DNA from 4 places in the Mesorhizobium sp. BR1-1-2 genome. Region 1 is predicted to be linked to each of the others. Evidence: predicted binding sites of a transcription regulator. Region 1 holds the regulator's gene; each other region holds the start of a gene.

The links. The regulator PhoB, encoded in region 1, activates phosphate uptake and scavenging genes when phosphate is short. The targets are predictions, from matches to a motif close to TGTCATNNANCTGTCAT.
Region 2: LB551_RS15865 (esterase-like activity of phytase family protein) is a predicted target of PhoB. The motif match lies at 2,149-2,165, and genes of this name have one in related genera.
Region 3: ugpB (sn-glycerol-3-phosphate ABC transporter substrate-binding protein UgpB) is a predicted target of PhoB. The motif match lies at 1,337-1,353, and genes of this name have one in related genera.
Region 4: LB551_RS06370 (LTA synthase family protein) is a predicted target of PhoB. The motif match lies at 2,172-2,188, and genes of this name have one in related genera.

Annotation. Positions count from the first base shown of each region.
Region 1 covers NZ_JAIUID010000018.1:60,895-65,037, reverse strand. Annotated here, with positions in the region: gene xylF (D-xylose ABC transporter substrate-binding protein) at 1-874, opposite strand, end outside; gene LB551_RS26735 (ROK family protein) at 1,131-2,372, shown strand; gene phoB (phosphate regulon transcriptional regulator PhoB) at 2,380-3,069, opposite strand; gene phoU (phosphate signaling complex protein PhoU) at 3,089-3,796, opposite strand; gene pstB (phosphate ABC transporter ATP-binding protein PstB) at 3,822-4,143, opposite strand, start outside.
Region 2 covers NZ_JAIUID010000006.1:117,017-121,159, forward strand. Annotated here, with positions in the region: gene LB551_RS15860 (MATE family efflux transporter) at 1-371, opposite strand, end outside; gene LB551_RS15865 (esterase-like activity of phytase family protein) at 540-2,030, opposite strand; gene LB551_RS15870 (FAD-dependent oxidoreductase) at 2,340-4,143, shown strand, end outside.
Region 3 covers NZ_JAIUID010000004.1:61,908-66,050, forward strand. Annotated here, with positions in the region: gene kaiC (circadian clock protein KaiC) at 1-186, shown strand, start outside; gene LB551_RS09885 (two-component system sensor histidine kinase NtrB) at 183-1,292, shown strand; gene ugpB (sn-glycerol-3-phosphate ABC transporter substrate-binding protein UgpB) at 1,611-2,915, shown strand; gene ugpA (sn-glycerol-3-phosphate ABC transporter permease UgpA) at 3,160-4,044, shown strand; gene ugpE (sn-glycerol-3-phosphate ABC transporter permease UgpE) at 4,053-4,143, shown strand, end outside.
Region 4 covers NZ_JAIUID010000002.1:607,286-611,428, reverse strand. Annotated here, with positions in the region: gene LB551_RS06375 (pilus assembly protein) at 1-161, shown strand, start outside; gene LB551_RS06370 (LTA synthase family protein) at 205-2,133, opposite strand; gene fabD (ACP S-malonyltransferase) at 2,410-3,351, shown strand; gene fabG (3-oxoacyl-[acyl-carrier-protein] reductase) at 3,483-4,143, shown strand, end outside.

The sequences.
Region 1 (4,143 bases):
CGGCAATATCGGTCATCTTCTTGCCGTCGGCCAGTTGCGAGGCGATCTCCGCGGCGTTCTTGCCGAGTTCCCGCGCGTCCTTCCACACCGACACGGTCTGCGTGCCGAGCGCGATCCGGTTCAGCGCGGCATGATCACCATCCTGGCCCGACACCGGCACGGTGCCGGCCAAACCTTGAGCCGTCAACGCCGCGACGACGCCGCCGGCAGTGCCGTCATTGGCCGCGACCACCGCGTCGACCTTGTTGTCGTTGGCGGTCAGGAACTGCTCCATGTTCTTCTGGGCGTTGGCCGGCAGCCAGCCATCGGTATAGGCCTCGCCGACATTCTTGATCTTGCCGCTGTCGATGGCGTCCTTGAGCACTTCCATCGAGCCCGAGAACAGGAAATCGGCATTCGGATCCGCACCCGAGCCCTTGATGAAGACGTAGTTGCCTTCCGGCTTCACCTTGAACACTTCGCGGGCCTGCATGCGGCCCACTTCCTTGTTGTCGAAGGTCAGATAGAAAACGTCCTTATTCTCGATCAGGCGGTCATAGCCGACGACCGGAATGCCTTCGTCGAGCGCTTTCTGCACCGCCGGGCCGATGGCGGAGGCGTCCTGCGCCAGGATGATCAGCGAATTGGCGCCCTGCGAGATCAGGCTCTCGACGTCGGTGAGCTGCTTGCCGGGGTTGGACTGGGCGTCGGCGGAAATATACTTGTCGCCGGCGGCTTCGATCGCCTTCTTCATGGCGGCCTCGTCGGTCTTCCAACGCTCTTCCTGGAAGTTCGACCAGGAAACGCCGATGACCTTGTCCTTCGCCTGCGCGACCGACGCGAGCGTCAGCGACATGGCGACACCCGCCAGGATAGCGGCTGTGAATCTCTTCATCTTATCCTCCCTGCGCCGCGTATGGCGCGACCAAACAGGCCCGAAGGCCGGCACAAAGGCTCTATTTTTTCGAGCCTCGAAAAAACACTGGTCCATCGTCGGAACGCTGTCAACGTCGATTCTGATGTATTTTGATGTCCTCGTGAATTTTTTTCGAGCTCCGGAATAAATAATGACAGCCAAGGCCGGTTCTGCCAGTATTTGGCGGTCGCTGGGCCTGGGGAGAGAAGACGGCGACCGGGAGGATGCGAGAAACATGTCGGTCGGAATCCGCCACGACGATCTGCGCCGACGCAATCGGGCGATGGTGATCGCGGCCGTGCGCCGTGCCGGGCAGCCCTCGCGCACCGAGATTGCCGCGACCACCGGGCTCAGCCATTCCACCATATCGGCGATCTCCTCCGACCTGATCGGCGAAGGCATCCTGGCGCAGAGCAAGCCGAGCGAGGCCGGTGCGATGAAACGCGGCCGGCCGCAGATCGGCCTCAGCCTCAACCCTGAAGCCGCGGCGGTGATGACCGTGGTGCTGTCGCTGAATTTCCTCTCCGTCGCCGTCATCGACTATGCCGGCCAGGTGATATCGGAGGAGCAGCGCCGGCTGGACACGCTGACCATGTCGCGCGAGGCGCTGATCGGCGAATGCGTAGCCATCGTCAGGCGGCGGTTCGAGGATCCCGACCTCGACGTCGCCAGCATCGCCCGTATCGCGCTGGCGATCCAGGGCATCACCGACACGGAGGCGCGCGCCATGCTGTGGTCGCCGATCACGCCGCAGACCGATATTGCCTTCGCCGACATACTGGAGGCCGAGTTCGGCATTCCCGCCACCATGGAGAACGATTGCAACATGATGGCGGTGGCGCTGCGCTGGCGCGATCCCCGGCGCTACCGCGACGACTTCATCGCCATCCTGTTGTCACACGGCATCGGCATGGGCCTGGTGCTGAAGGGCGAACTGTTCACCGGCACCCATTCATCCGGAGGCGAGTTCGGCCACATGATCCATCGCCCGGGTGGGGCGCTCTGCCGCTGCGGGCGGCGCGGCTGTGTCGAGGCCTATGCCGGGAACTATGCCATCTGGCGCAACGCGAGGCAGCTTGGCGAGGACACCGAGCCCGTCGATGTCAGCGACGCCGACATGCGTGCGCTGGCGGCCACGGCGCGCGAAAAGGACGGGCCGGAGCGCGAAGCCTACCGCAAGGCCGGTGAGGCGCTGGGCTACGGCCTTGGCAGCCTGTTCGCCCTGATCGATCCGGCGCCGGTCGCCATGGTCGGCGTCAGCGCCGCCGCCTTCGACTTGATCGAGCCGGCTCTGCGCGAAGCCATTGCCCAGACCGCCGGCGGACAGCACTCGAAATCGATTTCCTTCGACACCGAGCCGAACGAACTGCCGCTGATCCGCGAGGGCTGCGCCATGCGCGCGCTGACCTTCGTCGACCAGGAAATTTTCGCACCGGGGGCACAAGCGAAATCAGGCGTGGGCGAGAATGTTGCGTGACATATCCCTAGGCTTCGCGGATCGCATACCCCGCGCCACGGATAGTACGGATCACGTCAGGCATGCGGCCGTTGTTGACCGCCTTGCGCAGCCGGCCGACATGGACGTCCACGGTGCGCTCGTCGATATAGATCGTTTCGCCCCAGACATTGTCGAGCAGCTGGCTGCGCGAGAACACGCGGCCGGGATGGCGCATCATGAATTCGAGCAGACGGAACTCGGTCGGCCCGAGCCGGATCTCGCTCTTCTTGCGGTAGACCCGGTGCGATTCACGGTCGAGCACGATGTCGCCGACCTTGAGCACGCTGGACAGCACTTCCGGCTTGGCGCGGCGCAGCAGCGCCTTGACGCGTGCCATGAATTCCGGCGTTGAGAACGGCTTGACCAAATAGTCGTCGGCGCCGGTGGAGAGACCTCGCACCCGATCGCTTTCTTCGCCGCGCGCCGTCAGCATGATAATCGGCAGCCGCTCGGTCTCGGGCCGCATCCGGAGACGGCGGCAGAGCTCGATGCCGGAAACCGCCGGCACCATCCAGTCGAGCACAAGAAGGTCGGGGACATTCTCCTGCAAGCGGATCTCGGCCTCGTCGCCGCGCGTCACCACCTCGACCTGGTAACCCTCCGATTCCAGATTGTAACGGAGCAGCACACCCAGCGGCTCCTCGTCCTCCACCACCATGATGCGTGGCGCGATCATCGACTGGTCACCCCTGCCGTCACGCCGCTGGCGCCGACATCGCCGTTTCGTCCTGCTTCGGGCGATTGGCGGGCAATTGCGTGCCGGTCAGCACATAATAGGCATTTTCGGCAATGTTGGTCACATGATCACCGATGCGCTCGAGATTCTTGGCGCAGAACAAAAGATGCGTGCAGGCGGTGATGTTGCGCGGATCCTCCATCATGTAGGTCAGCAGCTCGCGGAACACCGATGTGTATTTGACGTCGATGCGTTCATCGTCGGCGCGCAGCTTGGCTAGCGCCGAGGCATCACGGGCGCCATACTCCTCGATCACGCCCTGCACCTGGATCAATACCAGCTGCGCCATGGCATCGATGGAGTGCGACAGGTCGCGCGGCGTGGCGGCCAGGCCGACGGTGCCGACGCGCTTGGCGATGTTCTTGGCGAGATCGCCGATGCGTTCGAGATCTCCCGCCATGCGGATCGAGCCGACGACATGGCGCAGATCGTCCGCCATGGGCTGCCGCTTGGCGATCAGCGTGATGGCGCGGTCGTCGAGTTCGCGCTGGCGCGCATCCATGATCGCGTCGTCGGAGACGACGCGCTGGGCGAGCGCATTGTCGGAATTCAGGAGCGCCTTGGTGGCGCCGCCGACCATCGATGAGGCGAGATCGCCCATGTCGCGGATCAGCCTGCTGATCTGTCCGAGATCTTCGTCAAAGGCTGCGACTGTATGTTCGGCCATGATCTTGGTCCTCGTATGCCTGGGATCAGCCGAAGCGGCCGGTGATATAGTCCTGCGTGCGCTTCTCGCGGGGCGACGTGAAGATCTTCTCGGTGCGGTCGAACTCGACCAGCTCGCCCAGATACATGAAGGCGGTCTGCTTCGACACGCGCGCCGCCTGCTGCATGTTATGGGTGACGATGACGATCGTATAATCGGCCTGCAGCTCGTCGATCAGTTCCTCGATCTTGGCGGTCGACAGCGGATCGAGCGCCGAGGCAGGCTCGTCGAGCAGGATGACCTCTGGCTTCACCGCCACCGTGCGGGCGATGCAGAGGCGCTGCTGCTGGCCGCCCGAAAGGCTGAGG
Region 2 (4,143 bases), on a different contig from region 1:
TCGACCCAGATCCAGCCGCAGACGGCGAACAGCATCGAGACGAAGAAGAAGAAGGTGGCGCTGGTGCCGACGATGCGGCGCGCCTCGGGCAGGTCGCGGGCGCCGACCGATTGCGCCACCAGTATGGTGGCCGCCATGCCTATGCCGAACACCGTGCCGAGGATGAGGAACAGCACCAGGTTGGCATTGGAGGTGGCGGTGAGCGCGGATTCGCCGAGGAAGCGGCCGACCCAGACGGCGTTGACCGAGCCGTTGAGCGATTGCAGCACATTGGAGCCGAGCACCGGCAGGGCGAACAGCAGGAGCGTGCGCGGAATGGGGCCGCTGGTCAGGTCACCGGTGCGCCGGCGCGCGGGCATCTTTTCATCCATGGCGGGCAATCCGGCAAAGCTGGTTCTTTTGAGTCCGGCACGCAGGATACCGCAGGGCCGACCGGGATGCACTTTTGCGAAAGGAGCGACGGCGGGCAAGGCATGCCGTCGTGCATCCGATCATGCTTGTCGGGCCGGAGGCGCCGCCTGGCGCCTCCGGTAAGATGCTTACTTCCTGGCGAGGTCGGGAAGCGTGACTTGATAGACAAGGAACATGGTGTCGACATCGGCGCCGTCCTCTGCCTTGTAGGGCGCGCCGACCTGGAAGCCGTCCTGTGCAAGGAAGTCGTTGTCGTTGGCGACGAACAGGAAATAGTCGTCGGGCAGCTTCGGATCGAGCACGCTCGCCAGCGACATCGCTTCCCACTTCTCCGAGAGGTTATCCTTGTCGTTGGGCGCGCCATTGTGCAGGCCGAAGCGGGCAAGCTCGGCCTTGTCGTTGATGTCGATGAACGGCGTCAGCCTTGCCGGCGTCACCGACGGATCGAGCACGCCCTTGGGCGCCACCGGCTTGTCGGCGGCATCGAAGGGACCGCCGGCGATGTCGGTCGCGCCGGAAAGGTCGACAATGTCGATCTTGCGATACAGCGACTCCTCGCCCTTCAGGCCCTGGCCGTTGCCGCTGTCGCGCGCCAGCATCAGGAAAGCGGTATCCGACAGCGCCACGATCTCGCTTTGCGCAGCCACCTTGGTCTTGCCCTTGGCGTCCTTGAACACCGGCAGCGGCACGACGTATTCGTGCGCCAGCTTGAGATGGGCAAGATCGGAGGCGTCATAGACCAGCGCCCTGGTGTTCTGGCGTGTCGAGGCCGAATCGCCGCCATCCTGCCGTGTTGCCGACTGCAAAACCGCGATCAGGAACTTGCCGTCTGGCGTCATTGCCATGCCTTCGAGGCCCTGATTGTTCTGGCGGCCGGTCTCGGGATCCTTTGGATCGGGTTCGGCAGCACCTGGGCCCGGATTGTCGGAAACAAAATTGGCCGTGCCGTGGCGCATCGGCACGAGCGCGGCCGGGGGCTGGGTCGCCGACATCAGACGGCCGTCGGCGGAGAAGCGGTAGATGTCGGGACCGTATTCGTCCGAGACAAGCATAGTGCCGTCAGGCAGCCGCACAATCGCCTCGTTGTCGAGCGCGAGCTTGCCGTTGTCGGCCTGCGGCAGGACAGGCATGTCGCCAGCGGCGGGACGCACGCCGTTCAGCGGGTCGAGACCGCTGGCGTCGGCGCCTTTGTCGTCAGTCAGGAGCATGGTGTCGGCGAGCGTCGCCTTGAGACCGGTCTGCTCCTGGCCGGCTGTGGGCGCGGCACCTGGCGCCGTCGGGGCGAATTCGATGTTGATGGTGTTGAGGCGCGGCCGGTAGTCGGTGGTGCCGACGACGTTATAACCGCGGTCGGGCAGCAGCCACAGCGAGCCCTTGTAGGTGCCGGCATCATGTCTCCAGCCCGCGGTGTCGATTGACATGCCGGAACCGGAGCCGAAGGTCTCGCCGAACCTGTCGCGCTGGCCGGCCGGGATGCGGCCAACCCCCACCAGCCCCTTGTTGACGAAACTGGCACCGCCGACGCTGGCCGTGCTGTCGGCGAAGGCAGGCAGCGAAACGGCCGAGGCCGCCAGCGCGGCGGCCAGCAGCCGCAACGAGAATGAGCGTAGATGCGTCATGGATATCCCCTTGATGACGAAGCGCCGGGACGGCGGAATTCTGAGGCTGCCTGGGGGCGGCGAGGCTGCCGCCCTGGAGGGCCGCTTTTGCCCTCGCCAAGCGGTCTAAGGCGCGAACATGATGCTTGCATGACAGTTGGTGACGCATTCGCGTCGGCCCGCCGCGACGCTGCTGGGGAAGTGGGGCCGCGCCGAAAAATCGATCGTTCCGACACAGGTTCGACAGCGTCCAGGAGCTGTTCGCAGTACTAGACACTTATGTACAGTACATATATGGTGCCCGTTTCGGACAGTCCGGGGAGGGAAGCCTTGAGGTCTCATTACCGCGCAGTCGTCATCGGGGGAGGAGTGGTGGGCGCTTCGGTGCTTTATCACCTGGCGCGGTTCGGCTGGTCGGATGTGGCGCTGATCGAGCGCGCCGAATTGACGGCGGGCTCGACCTGGCATGCGGCGGCGGGGTTCCACGCGCTCAACGCCGATCCCAATGTCGCCGCGCTGCAGGATTACACCATCAACCTTTACCGCGAGATCGAGGCTGAATCCGGCCAGGACGTCGGCCTGCACATGACCGGCGGCGTCAACATCGCCAGCGATCCGGCGCGCTGGGAGTGGCTGAAATCGGCCTGGGCGGTATTCCAGTCGGTCGGCATCGAGACCGCCCGGCTGGTGACGCCGGACGAGATCAAGGCCATCTGCCCGATCGTCGATGTCACCGGGGTGCTCGGCGGCCTCTACGATTCCAACGAGGGCCATCTAGACCCCTACGGCACGACGCATGCATATGTCGGTGCGGCCAAGAAGCGCGGCGCCGACGTCATCCTGCGCAACCGCGTGGTCGAGCTGAAGGCGCGGGCCGATGGCCATTGGGGCGTGGTCACCGAGCAAGGCACCGTCACCGCCGAGCATGTCGTGAATGCCGGGGGGCTGTGGGCCAAGCAACTCGGCCGCTTGGCCGGGGTTGAGCTCCCGGTGACGCCGATGGAGCACCATTATTTCGTCACCGAGGACATTCCGGAAGTCGCTGCCCTCGACAAGGAGCTCGGCCTGGCCGTCGATCTCGACGGCTTTTCCTATCTGCGGCAGGAGCGCAAGGGCGTGCTGCTTGGCGTCTACGAGCAGAACCCGAAGCATTGGAACATGGACGGCGCGCCTTGGGACTACGGCATCGAGCTTATCCCCGAAGACATCGACCGCATCAGCCCGGAACTTGCCAAGGCGCATGAGCGCTTCCCTTGCCTGGCGACGGCAGGCATCCGCAAATGGGTCAACGGCGCCTTCACCTTCACCCCGGACGGCAATCCGATCGTCGGGCCGGTGCGCGGCCTGAAGAATTACTGGGTCGCCTGCGGCGTCATGGCCGGCTTCAGCCAGGGCGGTGGCGTCGGCAAATCGCTGGCCGAGTGGATGATTTACGGCGAGCCGCAGGCCGACATCTTCGGCATGGACATCGCCCGCTACGGCGCCTTCGCCGCCAACCGGGAATATCTCAGGCAGACCACGCGCCAGTTCTATTCTCGCCGTTTCGTCATGACCTTTCCCAACGAGCGGCTGCCGGCGGGCCGGCCGCTGAAGCGCCCCGGCGCCTATGACGGCATGAGTGCGGCCGGCTGCGAATGGACGGCCTCCTGGGGGCTGGAAATCCCCGCCTATTTCGCGCCGATGGGATTCCGCGAGGAGACGACGCTCGGGCGCTCCAACGCCTTCGACATCATCGGCGACGAGGCGCTGCAAGTCCGGCGCGCCGCCGGCCTCATCGATATCTCGGCCTATGCGCGCTACGCGATCTCAGGATCGGGCGCGGAGGCCTGGCTCGATAGGCTTCTGGTTTGCAGGCTGCCGAAGGTGGGACAGGCGAGACTGGCGCCGATGCTCGGGCCGGACGGGCGGCTGAAGGGCGATCTTACCGTCTTCAACTGGGGCAATGGCGACTACTGGCTGATGGGCTCCTACTATCTGCGCGAATTCCACATGCGCTGGTTCGAAGCGCATATGGCTGAAGGCGTTTGCGTCACCGATATTTCAGATGCGATGTCCGGCTTCCTGATCACTGGCCCCAATGCCAGAAAGATCGTCGAGCGCACGACGCACCAGGACATCTCCGCCAAAGCCTTGC
Region 3 (4,143 bases), on a different contig from region 1:
CGCTACATTCAGCAGGAAGAATTCATGCACCGCGGCATGATGGTGTTGAAAATGCGCGGCAGCGAACACGACAAGCAGATACGGCGCTTCACCATCGACAGCGGCGGCATGCATCTCGGAATGCCCTTTGACGGCGCGCCCGATGTATTCGGCGACTCCGCCTTGGCTAGCGCGCCGTCGACATGAAAAATGCCTTGAGCGTGGCGCAAAACGTCACCGAAATGCTGGAACCGTCCGGAGATACGTCTCTGGCCGGCATCAGCCAGCTCAGCTTTCGCCAGTTGATCGAAAATACCGCCGACGGGATGCTGGTGGTCGATTTGGACGGCACGGTGCTCTATGCCAATCCTGCGGCAGCCATAATTTTTGGACAGCCGCTTGATGAACTCCTGCACGTTCCGCTTGGCCGGCCGGTCGTCTCTGGAGAGATCGCCGAGATCACCGTTCACCGTTCCGGCCGCAAGCCGGCAGAAGTGGAAATGCGCACGGTCGAGGTTACCTGGGACGGCAGGCCGGCATTACTTGCCAGCCTGCGCGATGTCTCGGCTCAGCGATCAAGAGAAGAGAACGCACGTCAGTCACAAAAGCTCGAAGCCATTGGACGCCTCGCGGCCGGCATCGTCCATGACTTCAATAACCTGCTCGCCGTTTTCGAGTCTGGCCTTCGGCTTCTGCAGAGACAGATCGCTAAAGATCCCGCGGATGAGAAAGTCACTCCGCTGGTCGAGGAGATGCTCAGGCGGATCGAAAATGGAGGAGCGCTGACACAGCAACTGCTTGCCTTTTCCCGACGCCAATCCCTGGTTCCGGAACAGATTGATCTCAACGAACGAATCAAGGGGCTGACCACGCTGCTGGAACGGACGTTGGGGAGCGGAATCCGCGTGCAATGCAATCTGGATCCGGCCTTGGGCCCCGTCCTCATCGATGCCAACCAGCTCGACATCGCCGTTCTTAACCTTGCCGTGAACGCCCGGGACGCAATGAATGGCAGTGGCACCCTCACGATTGAGACCAGCAATTTTCCAAATGATCTGGAGGATTTGCGTGCAGCGGCGGCTTCATTCGTTCGCGTGACAATACACGATACCGGCTGCGGAATGAGCAAGGACACCCTGGCGCGCGTTTTCGAGCCATTCTTCACAACAAAATCGGAAGGGCAGGGTACGGGACTGGGGCTAAGCCAAGTTTACGGCTTCATCAAGCAATCCGGCGGGCATGTCCGAATCGATAGCGAAATCGGCCGGGGAACAAGCCTGCATCTCTACTTGCCCCGCGCTTCTGGAAGCTGAGGGGAGGCAGACCTGGCGCTCAACCCGTCAGGCTGAGCGGGCGTTGTCATGTCAGTGTTGTCATGTGCTGTTAGACACCGTCCGTCGGTGAGGTCGCTGACCGTCTCGATACAGGTCCCTGGTACATCAATTCAAACAACAAGCCGCCATGCAATCCTTTCCGGGTCACTTCCATCGGGAAGTGAACGCTACTTTAGCCGGAAGTGAAGTGCGCTTGCCCGCAACAAAACCGTTGTCCGCTGCGCGCGAACGACACATAGTGCCATTGCGGGAGTGTCCCTTTCGCCAATGACAAGCAATGAAAACGGGAGACGAAACATGAAGTTCTTTGGCTTCGCGGCCGGTGTCGCCGTGACCCTGCTTTCCACAACCTCCGCCTTCGCCGTCACGCAGATCAGCTGGTGGCACGCCATGACCGGCGCCAACGCAGAGGTCGTCGACAAGATTTCCAAGGATTTCAACGCCAGCCAGGGCGACTATCAGATCGTTCCGGTTTTCAAGGGCACCTATCCCGAAACGCTGAATGCCGGCATCGCCGCCTACCGCGCCGGCCAGGCGCCCGACATCATCCAGGTGTTCGATGTCGGCACCGGCGTGATGATGGCGGCCCGGGACGCGATCAAGCCAGTGGCCGAGGTGCTGACCGGCGCCGGGATGAACTTTGACAAGAGCCAGTATCTGCCAGGCATCGTCGGTTATTATTCGACGCCGGACGGCACCATGCTGTCCTTTCCCTACAACTCCTCCTCGCCGATCCTCTACTACAACAAGGACATCTTCCAGAAGGCGGGGCTCGACGTGAACAACCCACCCAAGACCTGGAACGAGGTGTGGGAGGATGCCAAAAAGATCAAGGCGAGCGGCGCCGCCGCTTGCGGCTACACCTCGACCTGGCTGACCTGGATTCACCTGGAAAACTTCGCGGCGTGGAACGATGTGCCGTGGGCCACGCAGCAGAATGGCCTGGCCGGCGGTGATGTCGAACTCAAGATCAACGCGCCGATCTTCGTCAAACATTTCCAGGCGCTCGCGGATCTGGCCAAGGACGGCACCTTCAAATATGGCGGGCGCACCTCCGAAGCCAAGCAGATATTCCTCGCCGGCGAATGTGGCATCTTCACCGAATCCTCGGGCGGCCTGGGCGACATCGTCAAGTCGGGCATGAACTACGGCATTGGCCAGTTGCCCTATGACAGCGACGCCAAGGGCGCGCCGCAGAACACGACGCCGGGCGGCGCCAGCCTTTGGGTCTTCGGCGGCAAGTCCGACGAGGAATACAAGGGCGTCGCGGCCTTCTTCGCCTATCTGTCCAAGACCGATGTGCAGGAATATCTACACCAGAAATCGGGATACCTGCCGGTGACGCTCGCCGCCTATGAGGCGACGAAAAAGTCCGGCTTCTACGACAAGAATCCCGGGCGCGAGACGCCGATCCTGCAGATGACGGGCAAGGCGCCGACCGACAATTCGAAGGGCGTGCGATTGCCAAACCTGCCGCAGGTGCGTGACATCCAGAACGAGGAGTTCGAAAAGATGCTTGCCGGCCAGGAAACCGCCCAGCAGGCGCTCGACAATGCCGTCACGCGCGGCAACGCGGCGATCAAGGAAGCGCTGGGGAATTAGGGCGCGGCGAGCCTATCGAGTTATAGTCCTTGCTTTACGAGGCCCTCCTCCGCCCTGCCGGGCATCTCCCCCTCAACGGGGGAGATCGGCTGTCGCGACCGTTTTCGGAAATTGCCAAGGCTGGAGCATGGCAGCCGTCGCAGGAACTGCCGATCTTCCTACAAGAGGAGGAGATGCCCGGCAGGGCAGCGGGGGGCGCGGTAGCGTGCCGCTCGGCTGATTATTTCTATGCCGGAGCGGCGCATTGACCCCGCGCGTCGTCTTTCCCAACAAGGTCTTGCCCTACCTCCTGGTGGCGCCGCAACTTGCCATCACGCTGGTGTTCTTCTATTGGCCGGCCGGGCAGGCGCTCTACCAGTCGATGCTGCGGCAGGATCCGTTCGGGCTGAGGAGCAGGTTCGTCTGGTTTGCCAATTTCCGCAAGGTGCTTGCCGATCCGGCCTATCTCAACTCGATCAAGGTCACAGTGGTGTTTTCGCTTGCGACCGTGATCGTTGCCATGGGCGTGGCGCTGCTCCTTGCCGTCATGGCGGAAAAGGTGGTGCGCGGCAAAGGCCTCTACCGCACGCTGATGATCTGGCCCTACGCGGTGGCGCCGGCGATCGCCGGCATGCTGTGGCTGTTCCTGTTCAACCCATCGATAGGCTCGCTGTCCTATCTGCTGAGACGTTTCGGCGTCGCCTGGGATCCGCTGCTCAACGGCACCGACGCCATGATCCTTCTGGTGGCGGCGGCCGCCTGGAAGCAGATCAGCTATAATTTCCTGTTCTTCGTCGCCGGGCTGCAGGCGGTGCCGAAAACGCTGATCGAGGCGGCGGCGATCGACGGCGCCGGCGAAACCAAGCGCTTCTGGACCATCGTCTTTCCGCTTTTGGCACCGACGACGTTTTTCCTTTTGGTCGTCAACACCGTCTATGCCCTGTTCGACACGTTCGGCATCGTCCACGCCGTCACCGGCGGCGGGCCGGGCAAGGCCACCGAGACATTGGTCTACAAGGTCTACAATGACGGCTTCGTCAATCTGATCCTCGGCGATTCGGCGGCGCAGTCGGTCATCCTGATGGTCATCGTCATCGCGCTCACCGCTATCCAGTTCCGCTACGTGGAACGCAAGGTTCATTACGGCTGAGGAGCGCGATGATCGGCCAATCCCCGTTCCGCATTTTCCTCGCACATGCCGTGCTCATCCTCGGCATACTGATCGTCGCCTTTCCGATCTACTACACGT
Region 4 (4,143 bases), on a different contig from region 1:
ACACGATGGTGCTGCAATCCGACACCGCCGCCAACCGCACGCTTTACAGCGCTTGCGCCTCGGATCCCAGCGACTATTACGCCGTCAACGACCCAAACAAACTGCCGAACGTGTTCCAGCAGATCGCCAACAAATTCTCGAAATTGCAACTGACGAATTGAACGCTCGACCCCCTGGGCGGCATCCAGAAGGATGCCGCGAATCTCAGCTCATATGGGCGACGACCTTGTCCACCGTTTCGGGGAAGAAGTCGGGCGCCGCGTGGCGTTTGCCGAACATCATGTCGTATTGCAGCAGCCGGAAATCGCGGATCGCCGGGTCGATTTCCTTCTGCCGCGCCCAGTCCGGCGTGGCTTCTCCCGCCGGCGTCAACAGCAGATTGCGGTCGACCACGCGGTAGCGTTCGCGCATCTCTCCCAGGAAGCCGGTGTAGTAGGGGTGGGTGATGCCGGCCGTTTTCAGGATGTGATAGGGCAGGAAGGCGGGGCTGACGGCGCCCATGTCCTTGGCCGGGCCGGTGCGGTTCGACCAGATGATCAGCGGCGTCTGATGATGCTCCAGCGCCGCCTCGGCGGAAGCCTCCTTGCGCGGCGCGACATTGTCCTTCATGAACCCGGTCTCGACATAGACCGGCCCAAGTGGCGGCAGATGGTCGCCGAAGAAGGCGATGACGGTGGGGCGAGAGCGTTTCTTTGCCCATTCGACCAGGCGTCCGAGACCGCGGTCCGCGTCCGCCGAGCCCTCGGTGTAACTCAGCAGCGATTCACGCGCCCATTGGCTGATCGGCGCCTGCACGGTGTGGGTCGGGTTGTAATAGCGGTTCGGCTCGTAAGGGCCGTGGTTCTGCAGGCTGACGGCAAAGAAGAACACCGGGGCATCGCTGGCATCGGCCTCGCTGATGATCTCGTCCGTCATCGCCGCGTCGGATGCCAGCGGCCCGCGCTTTTGCATCGGCGGCAGCGTCTCTTCCGATCTGAAGTCGTCGAAGCCGAAATCGGCATAGACCGCGCCGCGGTTCCAGAACCAGTTGGTGCCCGGATGGATGGCGCGCGCCTTGTAGCCCTCCCTCTTCAGGAAAGTCGCCAGCGACGGCGTCGGCGTGCGCACATATTGCTGGTAGGGGATGCTGCCGGCCGGCAGGAAGGCGTTGGAGAAGCCGGTCAGTGCCTCGAACTCGATATTGGCGGTCATGCCGCCGAATTCGGGTGAGAACATGGAGCCCGAACGCAGCGCCCGCACGTTGGGGATCGGATCGGGCGTGATGGTGACCCCGGGCAGCTTGGTCGGATCCCAGAAGGATTCGCTCATGACGACGATGATGTCGGGCTTTTCCTGGGGCACAGAGGCGGTCACCTGCGGCCTGTCGATGGCCGCGATCGTCTTTTCCGAATAGCCTGGCGGCGCCGAGACATGCGCCATCGGCACGTTAAGCGCGAAGGCGAGCGCAAAGCCGTTGGAGGCGTAATTTTCCTTCTGGTCCCACATGATCGGGATGATCTGCAGCCGGTCCCGGGTCCAGGAGAAGGTGGCATAGTCCATGATCGAGACGAAGAAGGCGAGCAGCGGCACCGCCAGCGTCAGCCGGGCGAGACGGCCCTTGCGGCTGAGTATCGGCACCTTTCGACGCCAGACCCGCCAGCCATAGATGAGCAGCGACAGGCCGGCGACGATGCCGACAACCATGGCAAGGGCAGTCATCGGGCGGTCACGCACCAGCAGCGGCAGCAGCGCCACGATCTGGCGGGAGTAGAGGAAATCGGTCGGGTAGAGGGGATCGCCGAGATAATGCGATTTCTGATGACCGATGAAAGCCAGCGAGAGCGTCAGCGGCGCGACGATCATCAGGCTTTGATAGCTGCGGCCGAAAACGGCATCGAGGCCGATCAGAACCAGGGCGAACACCACGATCGTGGTCCAGCCCGGCTTGAGCGGCTGCAGGAAGAAGGAAACCGTGCCGGCGAAGTCGCCGCGCACGATCAATTCGATGGCGAACACCAGGACGGCCGCGATCAGCAGGCTGGTCAGCCCATAGCGTATGGTCGGCCACTTCCGTCCCGGCAGGTAGCCGGTGGAAGGATCGTCTTCCAGAAACTGTGGCGCGGCTTTGCCGGCGCCTTTCGAAATCCTAGCCACTTTAACTTCCCCACCCAGCGACAGACCCGTCACTCGATTGTCATGGAATTGTCACGCAAAGCTAGCGCCTGTGGCGGAAATAAGAAGAGCCAGCAAACGATTCGTGAGCGGTTTTCATCAGGAGTGATCGCCAAAAAGCCTTTTGGAACAGTCACTCGGCCCGCAAAGCTGCCGAGCGGCCGGGCCGAACCGGGCTTGACTTGGCAGGCCGCGTTGCGTCACAGGCAAGAAAATTCGTGTATCAGGCAAGCAGAACCGAGCTTTGGGAGCCCACACATGGCCGTTGCATTCACCTTCCCGGGACAAGGCAGCCAGGCTGTCGGCATGGGCAAGGACCTCGCCGATGCCTTCCCCGAGGCGCGTAGGGTTTTTAGCGAAGTCGACGACGCGCTCGGCGAAAACCTGTCGAAGCTGATCTGGGAAGGGCCGGAAGAGACGCTGACGCTGACCGCCAACGCGCAGCCGGCGCTGATGGCTGTATCGCTGGCCGCGATCAGCGCCTTGGAAGCGCGCGGTTTCTCGCTGAAGGACAAGGTCGCTTACGTCGCCGGCCATTCGCTGGGCGAGTATTCGGCGCTCGCCGCCGCCGGCTTTGTCTCGGTTGCCGATGCCGCCAGGCTGCTGCGCATCCGCGGCAATGCCATGCAAGCGGCGGTGCCGGCCGGCGAAGGCGCCATGGCGGCGATCATCGGGCTGGAGCAGGCCGATGTCGAAGCCGCCTGCGCCGAGGCTGCCAAAGGCTCGGTCTGCCAGATCGCCAACGACAATGGCGGTGGCCAGCTGGTGATTTCCGGCGCCAGGGCAGCGGTCGAACTGGCCGCCAAACTGTGCACGGAAAAAGGCGCCAAGCGGGCGCTGATGCTGCAGGTCTCCGCGCCCTTCCATTCGGCGCTGATGGCGCCTGCCGCCGAGATCATGCGGGAAGCGCTGGCTGGGGTAACAAAGAACGCGCCTGTCGTGCCGCTCGTCTCCAATGTCACGGTCACTCCGACCAGCGATCCCGACGTCATTGCGCGCCGTCTGTTCGAACAGGTGATCGGTCGCGTGCGCTGGCGCGAGACAGTGGAGTGGTTCGGCGCGAACGGCGTCACCACGCTCTATGAAGTCGGCGCGGGAAAAGTGCTTTCAGGGCTGGCCCGGCGCATAAACCGCGACATCGCCACGACATCGGTCGGAACCGCGGCGGAGGTCGAGGCCGCATTGGCGGCGCTCGGGTGAAGCGCCGCGTGTGAATTGATGGCGCGGCTTGTATCGCTGAAGATATTCCGTTGATGATGGCAATCGGACACCGGCACGACGTATACAGATAAGGTTGCTCGCTGAGCTTCCGAAACCAAAGAGGAAAACACATGTTCGAACTGACCGGCCGCAAGGCACTTGTCACCGGCGCGTCGGGAGGCATCGGCGAGGCGATCGCCAGGGTGTTGCATGCGCAGGGCGCCGTCGTCGGCCTGCACGGCACGCGCATCGAGAAACTGGAGGCGCTGGCCGCCGAACTTGGCGACCGGGTGAAGCTGTTTCCGGCCGACCTGTCGAACCGCGACGAGGTCAAGGCGCTCGGCCAGAAAGCGGAGGCCGATCTCGAGGGCGTCGACATCCTGGTCAACAATGCCGGCATCACCAAGGATGGACTGTTCGTGCGCATGTCGGACGCCGACTGGGACAGTGTGCTCGAAGTCAACCTGACGGCCGTGTTCAGGCTGACGCGTGAGTTGACCCATCCGATGATGCGCCGCCGCCACGGCCGCATCATCAACATTACCTCGGTGGTCGGCGTCACCGGCAATCCCGGCCAGACCAACTACTGCGCCTCCAAGGCCGGCATGATCGGCTTTTCCAAATCGCTGGCGCAGGAGATCGCCACCCGCAGCATAACCGTCAACTGTGTCGCCCCGGGCTTCATCGAATCGGCGATGACCGACAAGCTCAACGACAAGCAGAAGGAGGCGATCATGGCCGCTATCCCGACGCGCCGCATGGGCACCAGCGCCGAAGTGGCGTCCGCCGTCG